DNA from 4 places in the Plantactinospora sp. B6F1 genome. Region 1 is predicted to be linked to each of the others. Evidence: riboswitches for the same ligand, from Rfam matches in the RefSeq annotation. Region 1 holds a riboswitch; each other region holds the start of a gene.
What was found. A riboswitch is a leader RNA that binds a small molecule or an ion and turns the genes downstream of it on or off. The one in region 1 is predicted to bind cyclic di-AMP.

Region 1 (3,446 bases):
GAGACGTGCACGTGGTCGGTGTGGTCGCTCGGACCGCTGTAGGAACTCCAGCCCCGGTCCGGGAACCAGATTTCCTTGTACCAGATCACGTAGAGGATGCCGAGCCGGTCCGCGTTGCGGATCAGGAACGCGGCCAGGTCGTTGCCGTACTTCATCTGGTCGTCGTTGGCGGCCCGGCTGAAGCCGGAGTTGCGCAGCGACCAGTCGCAGGCGCGGCCCTTCGGGTGCTCGAACGGCCCGCCGGGCCGGTAGCAGCCGACGAACCTCTTGAAGCCCGCCCGGCGCACCTCGTTGTACATGTGCAAAGTCCGGGCGGTGACGCAGCCGCTGGTGGTCGGGTCGTTCTTGTTGCAGGGCAGCCCCGGGAAGCCGTCCGCCATCCCGGGCCCCGGCCTGGCCACCGGCGAGGTGGCCGCCACCAGCCCCTTGTCGGGGCGCGAGTTGCCACCCACCAGGGCGAGCGCCTTCGCCGCGTCCGACTGCTGCTTCTTGATGATCTTCTCTTGCGCGGCCTGCTTGGCGACCTCCTCGTCGATCGCCTTCTTGGCCGCACCGACCTCGTCCCGCGCCTGGTTGAGCGCGCGGATCTTGCTGTTGTTGAACATGTTCAACTCGTTGAGCGCGGACGCCCGCTCCATGAACGAGCTGGCCGAGGGGTCGGACGAGTTGTTGGTCAGCAGCATCGATATCGCGCTGAGCTTGCCGCTGCGGTACGACTCGGCCGCGATCTCGCTCGCCTCCGGCGTGAGTGCCGCGAGGCGGGCTTCCGCCTGCTTCAACTGGGTGCCGAGTTGCTGCTGCCGCCGCTGGGACTTGACGCGCTCGGCCTTCGCCTCGGCGAGCCGCTTGCCTGCGCTGGCGAGCACCTCTCCGAGTACCGGTGAGTCGGCCTCCTCCTCAGGAGCCGGCTTCGGCGCTGGCGCCGCCGACGCCTCCGAGGGGACCATGACCAGTGCTGCGGCGGTGAGCAGTGCCAGGGCAGTCGCCAGTGTTCGGCGTAGGGGTGCCCTCACATGTATCCCTTCCGTCGGCCGCCGACCGGGTTAGCTGACGGGTTCGGGATGGAAGTGGTCCCTACCGCTGTCGCGGATTCACCCCAGGGGTGCGTGGGTCCCCGGCTCGCCGTGTGGCGATTAGGCGGCGATCAGCGCCGGCGCCACGCGGCATCCGGCGGCTATGAACGGCAGACAGCATACCCGGTTTCGCTTCTCGAATGGCAAGACCCAATCATGGCCAAAGGCGTTGTCGGGCAACGACTATCAGTAATCACTGCGCTTCGGACGCATCGAAGAGCATGCTTTGTCCGCCATTATCGACTTGCTGCTGTCGGCTATTTACCAAGCGCGTTCCCACCCGCTCGACGTGCGGAAACGTGTCCAGGTTGGTCAGTCGGTGATTCTCCGGTCACCATGGGCGCCAGGGTGTTGTGCCGCACGGCCACCGGCCACGGTGCCGGCCGAGAGCAGACCCACGGTCACCACAACCCGGTGCCGCGACACGCGGCACGGCGGACTACGTGTCCGGCACGGCGTGTCGAACTCGCCTGCACCCCCGGACCTCCCCGGAGCGCCGCATCTCCCCGGAGCGCCGCGCGCCGGCTACCCGATCGGCGCCCCCGCAAACTCGGTCGGCCCCCGGAAGACCCGGGCCGGACTGGCCGGGCCACCCGTGGCGGATGAGGATGAAGACCGGCCGCGCGGGTATCCGCGTCCGCGATGGTGCGGCGGGTGGAGGAACGAGTGCGCGGACGCGCGGTACCGGCGACGACCGTCGGTGCCGCGCTGGCCGCCCAGGTGGTACCGGCGCTGACCGTGCTGCCCGGGGTACGGCTGAGGTTCTTTCCCCGGCTGAGCGGACGTGGCTCTCCGGGCCACGTCGCGCTGACCTTCGACGACGGCCCGGACCCGGCCTCCACCCCGCTCTTCGTCGAGACCCTGGCCGCGCACCGGACCCGGGCGACGTTCTTCCTGCTCGGGTCGATGCTGGCCCGCGCACCCGAACTCGGCCTGGACCTCGCCGCCGCCGGGCACGAGGTGGCGGTGCACGGCTGGGCGCACCGGAACCTGCTGCTCCGCGGCCCGCACGCGACCTACCGCGACCTGGCCCGCACCCGGGAGCTGATCGGCGCGGTGACCGGGCGGACGCCCCGGTACTTCCGCCCGCCGTACGGGGTGCTCAGCACCGCCGCCCTGATGGCCGCCCGCCGGCTGGGCCTGACCCCGGTGCTCTGGACCTGCTGGGGGCGGGACTGGACCCGGTCGGCGACCCGCACCTCGGTACTCGACACGCTGCGCGCCGGGCTGTCCGGCGGCGGCACCGTACTGCTGCACGACTCCGACTGCACCTCGGCGCCGGGCTCCTGGCAGGCCAGCCTCGCCGCGCTGCCGTACCTGCTTGAGGAGTGCCTCCGCCGGGGCTGGCGGGTCGGCCCGCTCGGCGAGCACGGCTGATCCGGCGCCGCCGTGCTCAGCCCACAGTCAGCCCACCCGATCGGTCACCTCGCCGGGTACCGCCTCGGCACGACTGCCGGGCACCGGCGGCGGGGCCGAGGCGGCGGTGCCGACCGCCGGCCGCGCTCCGGAGCGCGGGTGCCGGACCCGGGTCACCACGCCGACGTGCGCCCGCCGCGCGGCCTGGAGCGCGGTGAACAGCCCGTACGCACCGCGACCGACCAGCCGGTGCTTGAGTCCGGCGGCACCGCCCGGCGGCTGGTAGCCCGCCGGTGGCAGGTGGGCCCGGTACCGGGTGACGATCTCGGCGAAGAACTCGCGGCGGCGGCCCGGCGGCACCCGCCGGGGATGGCCGAGCACCTGCAACAGGTGCCAGATCATCCGCTGGAAGATCAGGTGACGCAGTTCGGCCGACACCGCCGGGTCGGCGTCCAGGCCGGCCAGCACCCGGTCCCAGTGCGCGAAGACCTCGAAGTGCCGTTCGCTGACCGTCGCGGTGATCGCGCCCTCCGGGCGCTGCCGGTAGGCGTAACAGCAGCGGTCCAGCAGGGTGATCCGCCGCGCGGCGAGCATCAGCGGGAAGCTGAACGAGACGTCCTCGTACCAGCCGGGCTCGAACCCAAGGCCCAGGTCGAGGAGGAACCGGCGCCGGATCACCTTGTTGCAGGTGATGTGCAGCACCGACAGCAGCCCGGGGCGCTCCCGGAGGGTGAACGTCTCCGGCACCGGCTTCCCGGCACCGACCTGGGAGAGCGACAGGTGCCGGGTCCCGCCGTTCGGGTAGTACCGGGTGTAGGCGGTGATCAGCAGGTCCGGCCGGGTCCGGGTCAGCCGCTCGGCGACGGCCCGCAGGCTCCCCTCCGGCAGCCAGTCGTCGCCGTCGACGAACCACACGTACTCGCCGGTGGCCCGGGACAGGCCGGTGTTGCGGGCCGTCCCGAGCCCCTGGTTGCGGTCCAGGGTGACCACCACCAGCCGGGGGTCGCGTTCGGCGTA
Region 2 (3,446 bases), on a different contig from region 1:
CGCGGCGACGCGTTCACCGACGAGGAGAAGGCGGCCAACTTCACCTACTACGAGCGGCGTACCGTCCGCGACTCGTCGCTGTCGGCGTGCACCCAGGCGGTACTGGCCGCCGAGACCGGGCACCTCGAACTCGCGCACGACTATCTGGGCGAGGCGGCCCTGATGGACCTGCACGACCTGAACCAGAACACCCGGGACGGCGTGCACGTCGCCTCGCTGGGCGGGGCCTGGATCGCCCTGGTGGCCGGCTTCGGCGGGATGCGCGACCACACCCAGACGCTCTCCTTCGCCCCCCGGCTGCCGAGCCGGATCGACCGGCTGGAGTTCTCGCTCCGCTACCGGGGCGTGCACCTGCGGGTCGACGTACGGCGGGACGAGGCGACGTACTCGCTGCGCGACGGCGAGCAGGACGACGCCCTGGAGTTGCTGCACCACGGAGAGAAGGTCCGGATCAGCTGCGAGGAGTCGGCGACCCGGCCCATCCCGCCGGCCCGCCCGACCGGCCCGCAGCCGGCCCAGCCCGCCGGCCGCGCCCCGGCCCGCCGCACCCCGGAGAGCGAGCCGAGCTGACCCGCCCCGGGGGGCCGGCGGACCTAGATCAGTGACAGGTGTACGTGGTTGGTGTGGTCGCTGGACGGGTCGCCGTGCGCCCCGCCGTACGACTTCCAGCCGGTCGTCGGCAACCAGATCTGCCGGTACCAGATCACGTACAGCACACCGAGCCGGTCGGCGTTGCGGACGAAGAACGCGGCGAGGTTGTTGCCGTACATCCGGTCGGCACCCTTGGCGGCACCCCGGAAGCCGCCCTTCTCGGCGGAGAAGTCGCAGGCCCGCCCCTTCGGGTGCTCGTACGGGCCGCCGGAGCGGTAGCAGCCGGTGAACCGGGTGAAGCCGGCCCGGCGCGCCTCGGTGTAGGCGTGCAGGGTGCGCGGGGTGACGCAGCCCGTGGTGGTCGGGTCGGGCAGGCTGCACGACTGTGGTGGCCAGGAGCCGTCGGCGGCGCGTGGCGCCGGCCGGGCCACCGGTGACCTGGCGTTGACGAAGCCCCCGGTGGAGGCGCCACCGACCTGGGCCAGCGCCCGCTCGGCGGCCTGCTTCTGCCGCAGCATGATCGTGAGCTGCCGGCGCTCCTCGAGTACCTCGGCGTCCAGCGCCTGCTTCGCCCGGGTGGCCCGCTCCCGGGCCTGGTGCAGCCCGCGCAGCGCGTCGTTGTCCCGCAGGGCCACCGCCTCCAGGCCACGGGCGCGCTCCAGCAGTTCGTCGGCCGAGCCGCTGTGCAGCAGTACCATCACCGGGCCGATCCGGCCGGTCCGGTACGCCGCCCGGGCCACCTGTTCCACCCGGGGGCGCAGCTCCGCGATGCGTGCCTGCACCCGGCGGAGTTCGGCGGCGATCCTCGCCTGCCGAGCCTGGGCGTTGGCCAGCGCGTTCTTTGCCTGTAGGTAGCCTCGGCCGGTCGATTCGAGCAGGTCGCGCAGGAGCGGCGTGTCGCCCTCGTCGCCGAGGATGGCGGGGCTGTCCGCCTCCGCCACGCCGGGCCGGAGCGCCGCCCCGGTGAGCGCGCCGAACGTGGCGAGCAGGGCCAGGGCCAGCGGTAGCCGCCGACGTGTGGATCCGGTCATGCATGTCCCTCCGTCGCCCGCCTACCGAGTTAGCTGACGGGTTCGGGACGGAACAAGTCCCTACCGCGGTTGCGGACTCACCCCACCTACCTGGGTCCCCGGCTCACCCGAGAGTGATTCGGCGGCGGTCACGCCGGCGCGGAGGGGTGCGCCACCGGGCGAGACCGGGGTCAGCGTACCTGATCAACTGGGTCGAACAGGTGGATTTCGGAGTGATCCGGCGTGGAAATTGCCTCGGGGCGTGCCGGGAGGTACGTCGGCGGTGCCGGTGCGACGGACGGGCTGGAAATCGAGGGCGATCTTGGTAGCCTGATCCGCCGCCGGGCCCTCGGCGGCCTCCGTCGCCACCCCAGAGGGGAGTATCCATGCCTCGGCGTCTTCGATCGCTCCTGCTCGGCGTCATCGTCGCGGCCGGCTCGGGCATTCTGCCCGCCACCCCCGCCGCCGCCTCCGTCGCGACCGTCACCAGTGGTGACAGCACCGTGCTCTTCCTGCGGCCGAACCTCGACCCGGTGCCCGATTCGGTCTACGCGACCCCCGACCCCGGCCGGAACGGCGCGCGCTTCCTTCCCTACCAGACCCCCGGGCTCCGGGATCAGATCGCCGACCTGGTCGCGCTCGCCGCCCCCGGCTCCACCGTGTACGGATCGCTCTACACCTTTTCCGACCAGGGAATCACCGACAACCTGCTGGCGGCGCACGCCCGCGGCGTCAGCGTACGGCTCATCGTCGAGGCCTGCACCAGCGGCACCACCGCGTCCTGCGGGGCGCTGTCCAACCAGGTGAACCGACTCGTCACCGAGCTGGGCAGCTACCGTGTCGGCGCAGGCGGATCCTGGACCTGGCAGTGCCGCATCTCCTGCTCGTCCGGCGGGACCGGCATCAACCACAACAAGTTCTGGGTGTTCAGCGAGCTCTCCGACGGGCGTACCGACGTCACCGTGGTCAGTTCGGCGAACCCGACCAAGCCCCAGCAGCAGATGTGGCAGAACCAGGTGCGGGTCGACAACGACCCGGCGCTGGCCAGCGCTTTCCGCAGCTACGTCGGCCGGAAGCTCCAGGTCACCGGAACGGCGAAGTCGTACGAGCGCGGGCACGTCGACGCGGGCAGCACACGGCTCTGGTTCTCGCCACGCGAGTTGCCGAGCGCCAGCGAGAGCGCGACGATCGCGGAGTCGTTCAACCCGCAGAGCAGTCGCTCCGACATCGTTGCCGCCGCCATCGACGACGTGCAGTGCTCGACCGGCAGCTCCGACGACATCATCCGGATGGCCATGTGGGGTTTCCGGGCCGCCCGGCCCGAGGTGATCGACGCGTTGGGTGACAAGCAGGCTGCCGGATGCACCGTCGAGGTGGCCACCGGCGAGCACCAGGACGCGTTGCCCGGCCTGACCGCACGCGGCATCGGTGTCTACGCGATGGATCCCGGCGGATGCCGGCAGTCGTTCTTCACCGTCGAGGCCGGGGTCAACGGCGAATGCTCCGACGGCAGCATCCACTCCAAGTACCTCCTGGTCCAGGGTGTGTCCCGCAAGGACAACCAGCCGCACCGGTACGTCTACACCGGCACCCAGAACCTCACCAACGGCGCGTTGAAGAAGAACGACGAGACCTTCATGCGCCTGGACAACCCGGAAATCTACGACGGATTCGTCGCCGACTTCAACGCCATCAAGAACGCGGCGGTGACCATCTCTCCGGACCGGTACCCGAACGCCGGGTTCGCGACCGCGAACGCCGTGGCGACCGGTGACCAGTTCACCCCCGCGGTCGCCTCGATCCGCGACTCCGCCGGCCGGAACGTCACCGTGTCCGCGTTCGCCT
Region 3 (3,446 bases), on a different contig from region 1:
CCAGGCCGTAGAGGCGCTGCTTACCCGCTTTGCGGTCCCGCACCAACCCGACCTCCCGGAGCACCCGCAGGTGCTTGGACGCCCCCGGCTGGGTCATCCCCAGCTCCCGGGCCAGGTCGGTCACCGGCCACTCACCCGACCGCAGCAGCACCAGGATCTCCCGGCGCTGCGGCTCGGCGATCGCGTTGAAGACGTCCGACGTCGTCGCTGCTCGTGCCATGGCAGTCATCATATACCCATAAGGGAATGCGTCAAGTCACTGGCGGTCTGCCGGGCCCCGGGGGACCCCGACCGCGCCTCTGGCCCCGCGAGCGCCGGCCCCGCGAGCGCCGGGCGCCGGGCGCCGGCACCCTCGGTGCCGAGGGGTGGGCGTTCGGCGTCGCCTCTTCGATGGGACCGGCTCCCCCGACACCGCGTCGGCCGGCAGTATCGACAGCGGGGAAAGGAGAACGCGTTGGGAGGCGGGCACGACCACGGGGTGCCGCTGATCCGGGCGGCGCAGCGGCACCGGGGACGGCTGGTTGCCGCCTTCGTGCTGCTCGCCGTCCTGATGGTGGTGGAGACGGTCGCCGCACTGGTCACCGGCTCGCTCGCGCTGCTCTCCGACGCCGGGCACATGTTCACCGACGTGCTCGGGATCGGGATGGCACTGGCCGCGATCACGGCGGCCCGGCGGGTGGTCGGTGCCCCGCAGCGGACCTTCGGCCTGTACCGGCTGGAGGTGCTGGCCGCGCTGGCCAACGCGGTACTGCTGTCCGGGGTGGCGCTCTACGTACTGGTCGAGGCGGTACGCCGGTTCGCCGACCCGCCCCGGGTGGAGGCCGGCCCGATGCTCGCGGTGGCCGTACTCGGCCTGCTGGCCAACGCCGCCGCGTTCGGCCTGCTCCGACCCGGTGCGCAGGAGAGCATCAACCTGCGCGGCGCCTATCTCGAGGTGCTCGGGGACCTGCTCAACTCGGTGGGCGTGATCGTCGCCGCCGTGGTGATCATCCTGACCGGCTGGCGCTGGGCCGATCCGATCGTCGCCCTGGCGGTCGGGCTGTTCATTCTGCCCCGCACCTGGCGGCTCGGCCGGACCGCCGTACGCATCCTGGTGCAGGCCGCGCCGGAGCATCTCGACGTGGCGGCCGTAGGCACCCGGCTGGCGGCCGTGCCGGGGGTGTGTGACGTACACGACCTGCACGTCTGGACCCTCACCTCCGGGATGGAGGTGGCCTCGGCGCACCTGAGGCTGGACAGCGACGCGGAGGTCGGTACCGTACTCGCGGCGGCCCGGTCGGCGTTGCGCGAGGAGTTCGACATCTCGCACGCCACCCTTCAGGTCGAGCCGGACGCCGCGCTGGGCGGCTGCGGACCCACCGACTGGTAACCGGCCGCGACGCTGCGTGTCGGGGCGACCGGCCGGAAACTGTCGGAAATCCGCCCCCGGCAGGCGTAGAGGTTCACCGATAGTTAGCGGCATCTTAAGTTTCGCCCGCACGCTCGCTATTTTTGTCCGGATACATCCGTCTGAAGCAGGAGAATCGTGAATTCGACGGCAGCGACGCCACGTATCCCCGGACGACAACTGCCGGTAAGCTCGGCTCCGGTCTCCGCCGGGCGGCGCCCTCCGGCGCCTGCGGAGGCCGTCGCCTAATCGCACGCGCGAGCCGGGGAACCACGTACCAGGGGTGTATCCGCGCCAGCGGTAGGGATCTTCCGTCCCGAACCCGTCAGCTAACCCGGTCGGCGGCTGACGGAAGGACATTGTCATATGCCGTTCCTGGCACCCACCCGACAGGCTCCGGCGTCCGCGCGGAGCGCCACGAGACCGTCCCGGAAGGCCGCGACCACCGCGGCCATCGCCCTGGGCATGGTCCTCGCGGCACTCGGCGGCGCACCCGCCGCCGCGGCACCGGAGTACGCGACCGCCGCTGTGCTGGCCGCGGCACCCGGCGGGGACGACATCGACGGAGGCAGCGACAGCCTGCGCGAGCAACTCCAGGTCGCCAGCAAGGGCTACCTGAACGCCAAGAACAAGCTGAACAACTCCGTCAAGCGGCAGAAGGAACTGAACCAGCAGCTCGCCGCGCTGCGCACCGAGGTGGCGACCCGGGGTGAGCGGGTCGCCCGGATGGCCGACATGGCATACCGGACCGGCCGGCTCGGACAGGTCTCGGCCCTGCTCAACAGCGGATCTCCGACCAGCCTGGTGGACCGGGCCGCCGCACTCGACACCATCTCGGCGAACGAGAGCCGGGAGCTGCGCGGGCTGCGGGAGAGCCTGGACAAGGAGACCCAGGCCAAGGCGGCGCTCGACAAGGAGATCGCCGAGCAGCGCAAGCAGGTCGAGGTGATGGAGACCCGCAAGAAGCAGGCCGAGCGGGCGCTGGCGGCGGCAAACAACAGCGGCGGCGCCGGCGCGGGGATCAGCGGCAGTGGCGGCGGGTCGGCGCGGCCGGCACCCCGCAACGCCGACGGCTCCTTCCCGGACGAGTCGTGCAGTCAGAACGACCCGACCACCAGCGGCTGCATCACCCCGCGCACCCTGCACGCGCTGAAGCAGGCCCAGGCGGCCGGCTTCACCCGGTTCGTCTCCTGCTTCCGCAACGGAGGCAGCGGCGAGCATCCGAAGGGACAGGCGTGCGACTTCGCCGCCCAGAAGAACGGGTTCGGCGGGGTGGCCACCGGCGGCGACCGGACGTACGGCAACAACCTGGCGGCGTACTTCGTGCGCAACGCCGATCGACTCGGTGTGCTGTACGTGATCTGGTTCAAGCAGATCTGGCTGCCGAGCAGCGGTTGGAAGACGTACAACGGGGGCAACGGGGACCCGTCCAGCGACCACACCAACCACGTGCACCTGTCGATGCACTGATCGGCCGCACCCGCACACCGAACGAGAACCGCCGACACCGCCCGCCACCCCTGGGCAGTGCCGGCGGTTCTCCGTTCAGCGGCCGCCGGTTCTCAACTCAGCAGCCGGTCCTCAGCTCAGCAGCCGGCTCTCAGTTCAGCAGCCGATCCGGGACGAGCCGAGCGCCACGTCGTCGAACCAGAGCGTGTTCGCACCCTCGCCGTAGCTCTCCCAGCCCAGCCGCAGGTCGGTGAGGTTCGGCCGCCAGTTGGCCCGGTTGTACCACTGCCCGTCGACGTCGTGCGTGGGCGTACCGTCGGCGGTCAGCCCGGTCACCGCGGTGCCGTTTACCCAGGTGGAGAGCCGGCCCTGCGCGCCGTCCACCATGAACTCCAGGCAGGTCCACTGGTTGACCGGCAGCGGCGCGCTGAGCGCGACACCGTTCGGGCTCTGCTCCGGCAGGGTGGCGTCGTCGGAGGCCCGGTTCCACTGCAGGGCGCCGTTCTGCCCGCCCATCCGCAGGTCACGGTTGCCGTCGGCGGCGTCCCGCATAGCCAGGAAGGTCACGTGCGAGGTCGGCAGCGCGGTGGTGTGCCGTACCCAGAGTCGG
Region 4 (3,446 bases), on a different contig from region 1:
GCCCGGGGCGGTGGCATCGGTCGGTCGCTTGCTGGCAGCCGCTCGGCCAGCCCGGCGCAGGCGAGCGCGACGTCCCCGAGCAGGCTGTCGCCGACCGGTGCCCGGGCGGCCTCGGCCGGGTCGTCGGTGATGTGCAGCAGCCGGGTGCCGTCCGGCAGGTAACCCCGTCGACCGGGGACGTATGGGTAGTAACGGAACACCGGGGCACCGATCACCAGTACGGTGTCGTGGCCGACCAGCTTCTCGGCCAGTGGCCCGATGGCCGGCGGCAGCAGCCCCTGAAACTGAGGGTGGTCCTGCGGAAAGCCGACCCGGTCCGCGAATGGTGGCTGCCAGACGGGTGCTCGGCTCCGTTCGGCGAGGGCGATCGCCTCGGCCCAGCCACCGGTCCGGTCCACCGCGGGCCCGATCACCAGCATGGGGTGCCGACTGGCCGCCAGGATCTCGGCGAACCGGTCCAGCTCCGCTGGGTCGGGAGCGACCCGGGTGCTCACCCGGCGCACCTGCGCGGTGCCGGTGGCAGGCTCGTCCCAGTCGTCCAGCGGCAGGGAGAGGTACACCGGGCCGGCCGGCGGAGCTACGGCGGTGGCGAATGCCCGCATGAACGCCTCCGGGATGTCCTGGGCGCGCAGCGGCTCGTGGCTCCATTTGACGTACGGCTCGGGGAGTTGGGTCGGACGCACATTCGTCAGCATCGGCTCGGACAGGTTCATCGTCCGGGTCTGCTGGCCGGCGGTCACGATCATTGGTGTCTTGTTGTGCCAGGCGGTGACCAGGCTCCCCATGCCGTTTCCGGTGCCGGGTGCGGTGTGCAGGTTGACGTGCACCGGCCGGCCGCTGGACTGGGAGTAGCCGTCCGCCATCGCTACCGCGGAGGCCTCCTGAAGGGCCAGAACGTAGGCGAAGTCGGCCGGAAAGTTCTTCAGGAATGGCTCCTCGGTGGAGCCCGGGTTGCCGAACAGGGTGGTCAGGCCGAGGGAACGGAGCAGGTCGTAGGTCGCTTCGTGCACCGTTGTCATCGGAAGGAGCCTCCTGGAGTCCTCGTCCCATCCTCGGACCACCGGGCTAAGCCGGTCATTTCCGTCATACCGCACCCGTACATGATCATGCTGGTTTATCTGGCTGGTCGCTCGGGGCCCGGCGGCCGGCCGCGCGATGTCCCAATCGCGTTCTGGGTCACTGTTTTCGCTGTTCAGCAGGGTTGGCAACGGCAGAAGGCGGCCAGTAATCTCGGCGCGTCTGGTCCGGCCCCTTGGTCACCATCTGGTGACACCGGAGCAGACCCGCCGAGTCGTTAGGTAACGAGCCGGGGACCCACAGTTATCTGGGGTGAATCCGCGAGCCGCTGGCCCGTGGTAGGGCGGCCTTCCCGCCCGAATCCGTCAGCTAACCCGGTAGGCGGTGTCGGAAGGAGTACGTGTTCGTGCCGCACCACCCGGGCCCTGGCCCGTCCCCCCGGTTCCCTCGCTGCGTCGCGGTCCCGCGCCCGGCCGCCGCGACCGTCCCGGACCACTCGGTCCCCGGGCGGCACCCGAACCTGACCCGATAGCGGTCTGTGCCGCCGAAGTCGTCGACGCGCGGGCGCCGCGGGGCCGCCGGCCAGCTGGCCGAGAGTTCCCGCTGAGGCCGTCAGCCGGCGGCGACGGATCGTGGTGCCGCTGATTCCACAGGTACGCCGAAAGCGGCGCTACCGCCGGTCGGCGTGCCACCGGTCCGCTCGCACCATCGGTCCGTTCCGCCGAACGTTTCTCGGCGGGCCGCCCCGTGCGACTCCGTGCGATTTCACGGCACATTCCGGCAGCGACAGAAACGCCACGTCATTCCTTGCCCCCCGGTGTGGGTGACGCGCATTTCCCCTGGAGGAAACGTTGAAGCACGCGATTAACGGACGGTTCAGGACCGCCATGTCGGGCCGGCGCAACCGGCTCGCGCTCGCCTCGGCCGCGGTGCTCGCCGCAGCCGCGTCCACCGGAGTCGTCCTGACCTCGACCGGCTCGACGGAGAGCCCGCAGACCTCGACCGTCGCCGTCGCCGATCACGGCAGCCCGGCGGCGGGACAGGCCGGAGCCGCCACCGCCGCCCCGGGCGGCACCAGCCCGGACAGCACCGCCCCGGCAACCACCAAGCCGGCGACCCCGTCGCAGCCGGCGACCACCGAGCCCGCCCCGGCGGCCAGCAAGGCGACCAGGGCCGCCCCGGTCAGCAGCCCGAGCAAGCCACCGGCGCCACCCGAGTCGAAGCTGCTGGACTACCGGTTCCAGGCCCAGATCAACGGCTGGTACTGCGGCCCGGCCGCCACCCGGATCGCGCTGACCGTCCGGGACAAGCAGCCGAGCCAGGACGCGGTCGCCGCCGACCTCGGCACCACGATGAGCGGCACGAACTCGGCCCATGACACCACCCGGGTGCTGAACAAGATCATTGGGACCGATGTCTACCGCACCACCGCGATCCCCGGTGGCGCCGCCACCCCGGCCCAGATGGACCAACTCCAGGCGGACGTGGTGCGCGCCGTCACCAGCGGGCACGCCGTGGTCGTCAACATCGCCGGCTCGGCCACCGACCTCGCGGGCGGCTGGCACAGCTACCCCGGCGGGCACTACGTGACCGTGGTCGGCTACCGCGACGACGGTCGTACCGTGAAGATCGCCGACCCGGCCATCCCGGGCGCGGACAGCCACTACTGGATGACCACCATCGACCTGGCGAACTGGGTGGCCACCCGGGGCTACTCGTCCTGACCCCCCCCGCCCGCCGGTAGCGACAACCCAGACGCCGGCCCGCCCCACCCACCCGGACGACCCGTGCCGACCGGGATGTGGGGCGGGCCGGCGTCCTCTTCGGGGCGCGACCAGGCCCGCGATCAGGGGTTGATCACTGGCCCTCCCACACCGCCTGGGCGCCCGTGTCGCCGGTGCGGAACACGTAGTAGAGGGCGATCCCCGCCGCCGCCAGGGACAGCACAGCGAGCACCAGCGTCAGCAGCATCGGCGCCCCCTTGGCAGTCGTGCCGGCTGCGCCGTCCCCGTCCGCCCCACCGGTCGGCGCCGCGGCGGCGCCGCGGGGCTTGACGAGGACGACCAGCGCCAGGGCCAGCACCCCGAGCGCGATCGTCGCGAACAGGGTGTTGGTACCGAGGTCCTGGTGCTCCGCCAGCCGCGGGACGTACTCCGGGCTGACCCGGTTGCGGGACTCCAGCCGGGCGAGGAACCGGTCACCGGAGAGCTTGGCCATCAGCGCGGCCAGCGGGGTGGCGACGGCGAGCAGTCCCAGCACCCAACGCAGGTGCGGGCGGACGAACGGGACGAACGCGTACCCGACCGTGGTCAGGGCGAGCAGTGGCACGAACACCACCGCGAGATGGACCAGGAAGGGGTGGGCGGGAATGCCCATGAACTCCTCAAGCACCGGCGCTCCTCGGCGACAGATCGGCTGCGAAGACAGGG

Region 2: it holds a riboswitch for cyclic di-AMP, as region 1 does, so the genes downstream of both, ABNF97_RS09755 (VldE C-terminal domain-containing protein) here and ABNF97_RS09150 (VldE C-terminal domain-containing protein) in region 1, are expected to answer to the same signal.
Region 3: it holds a riboswitch for cyclic di-AMP, as region 1 does, so the genes downstream of both, ABNF97_RS12930 (VldE C-terminal domain-containing protein) here and ABNF97_RS09150 (VldE C-terminal domain-containing protein) in region 1, are expected to answer to the same signal.
Region 4: it holds a riboswitch for cyclic di-AMP, as region 1 does, so the genes downstream of both, ABNF97_RS16845 (C39 family peptidase) here and ABNF97_RS09150 (VldE C-terminal domain-containing protein) in region 1, are expected to answer to the same signal.

What each region holds. Positions count from the first base shown of each region.
Region 1 is NZ_JBEEAC010000004.1:375,064-378,509, reverse strand. Features, by position in the region: gene ABNF97_RS09150 (VldE C-terminal domain-containing protein) at 1-1,013, opposite strand, end outside; cyclic di-AMP (ydaO/yuaA leader) riboswitch at 1,017-1,150, opposite strand; gene ABNF97_RS09145 (polysaccharide deacetylase family protein) at 1,740-2,450, shown strand; gene ABNF97_RS09140 (glycosyltransferase) at 2,478-3,446, opposite strand, start outside.
Region 2 is NZ_JBEEAC010000005.1:99,921-103,366, forward strand. Features, by position in the region: gene ABNF97_RS09750 (glycosyl hydrolase family 65 domain-containing protein) at 1-570, shown strand, start outside; gene ABNF97_RS09755 (VldE C-terminal domain-containing protein) at 594-1,622, opposite strand; cyclic di-AMP (ydaO/yuaA leader) riboswitch at 1,626-1,756, opposite strand; gene ABNF97_RS09760 (phospholipase D-like domain-containing protein) at 1,988-3,446, shown strand, end outside.
Region 3 is NZ_JBEEAC010000007.1:225,746-229,191, forward strand. Features, by position in the region: gene ABNF97_RS12920 (metalloregulator ArsR/SmtB family transcription factor) at 1-220, opposite strand, end outside; gene ABNF97_RS12925 (cation diffusion facilitator family transporter) at 455-1,369, shown strand; cyclic di-AMP (ydaO/yuaA leader) riboswitch at 1,620-1,747, shown strand; gene ABNF97_RS12930 (VldE C-terminal domain-containing protein) at 1,754-2,857, shown strand; gene ABNF97_RS12935 (cellulose binding domain-containing protein) at 2,993-3,446, opposite strand, start outside.
Region 4 is NZ_JBEEAC010000011.1:155,979-159,424, reverse strand. Features, by position in the region: gene mdlC (benzoylformate decarboxylase) at 1-1,019, opposite strand, end outside; cyclic di-AMP (ydaO/yuaA leader) riboswitch at 1,275-1,416, shown strand; gene ABNF97_RS16845 (C39 family peptidase) at 1,869-2,741, shown strand; gene ABNF97_RS16840 (DUF2231 domain-containing protein) at 2,875-3,408, opposite strand.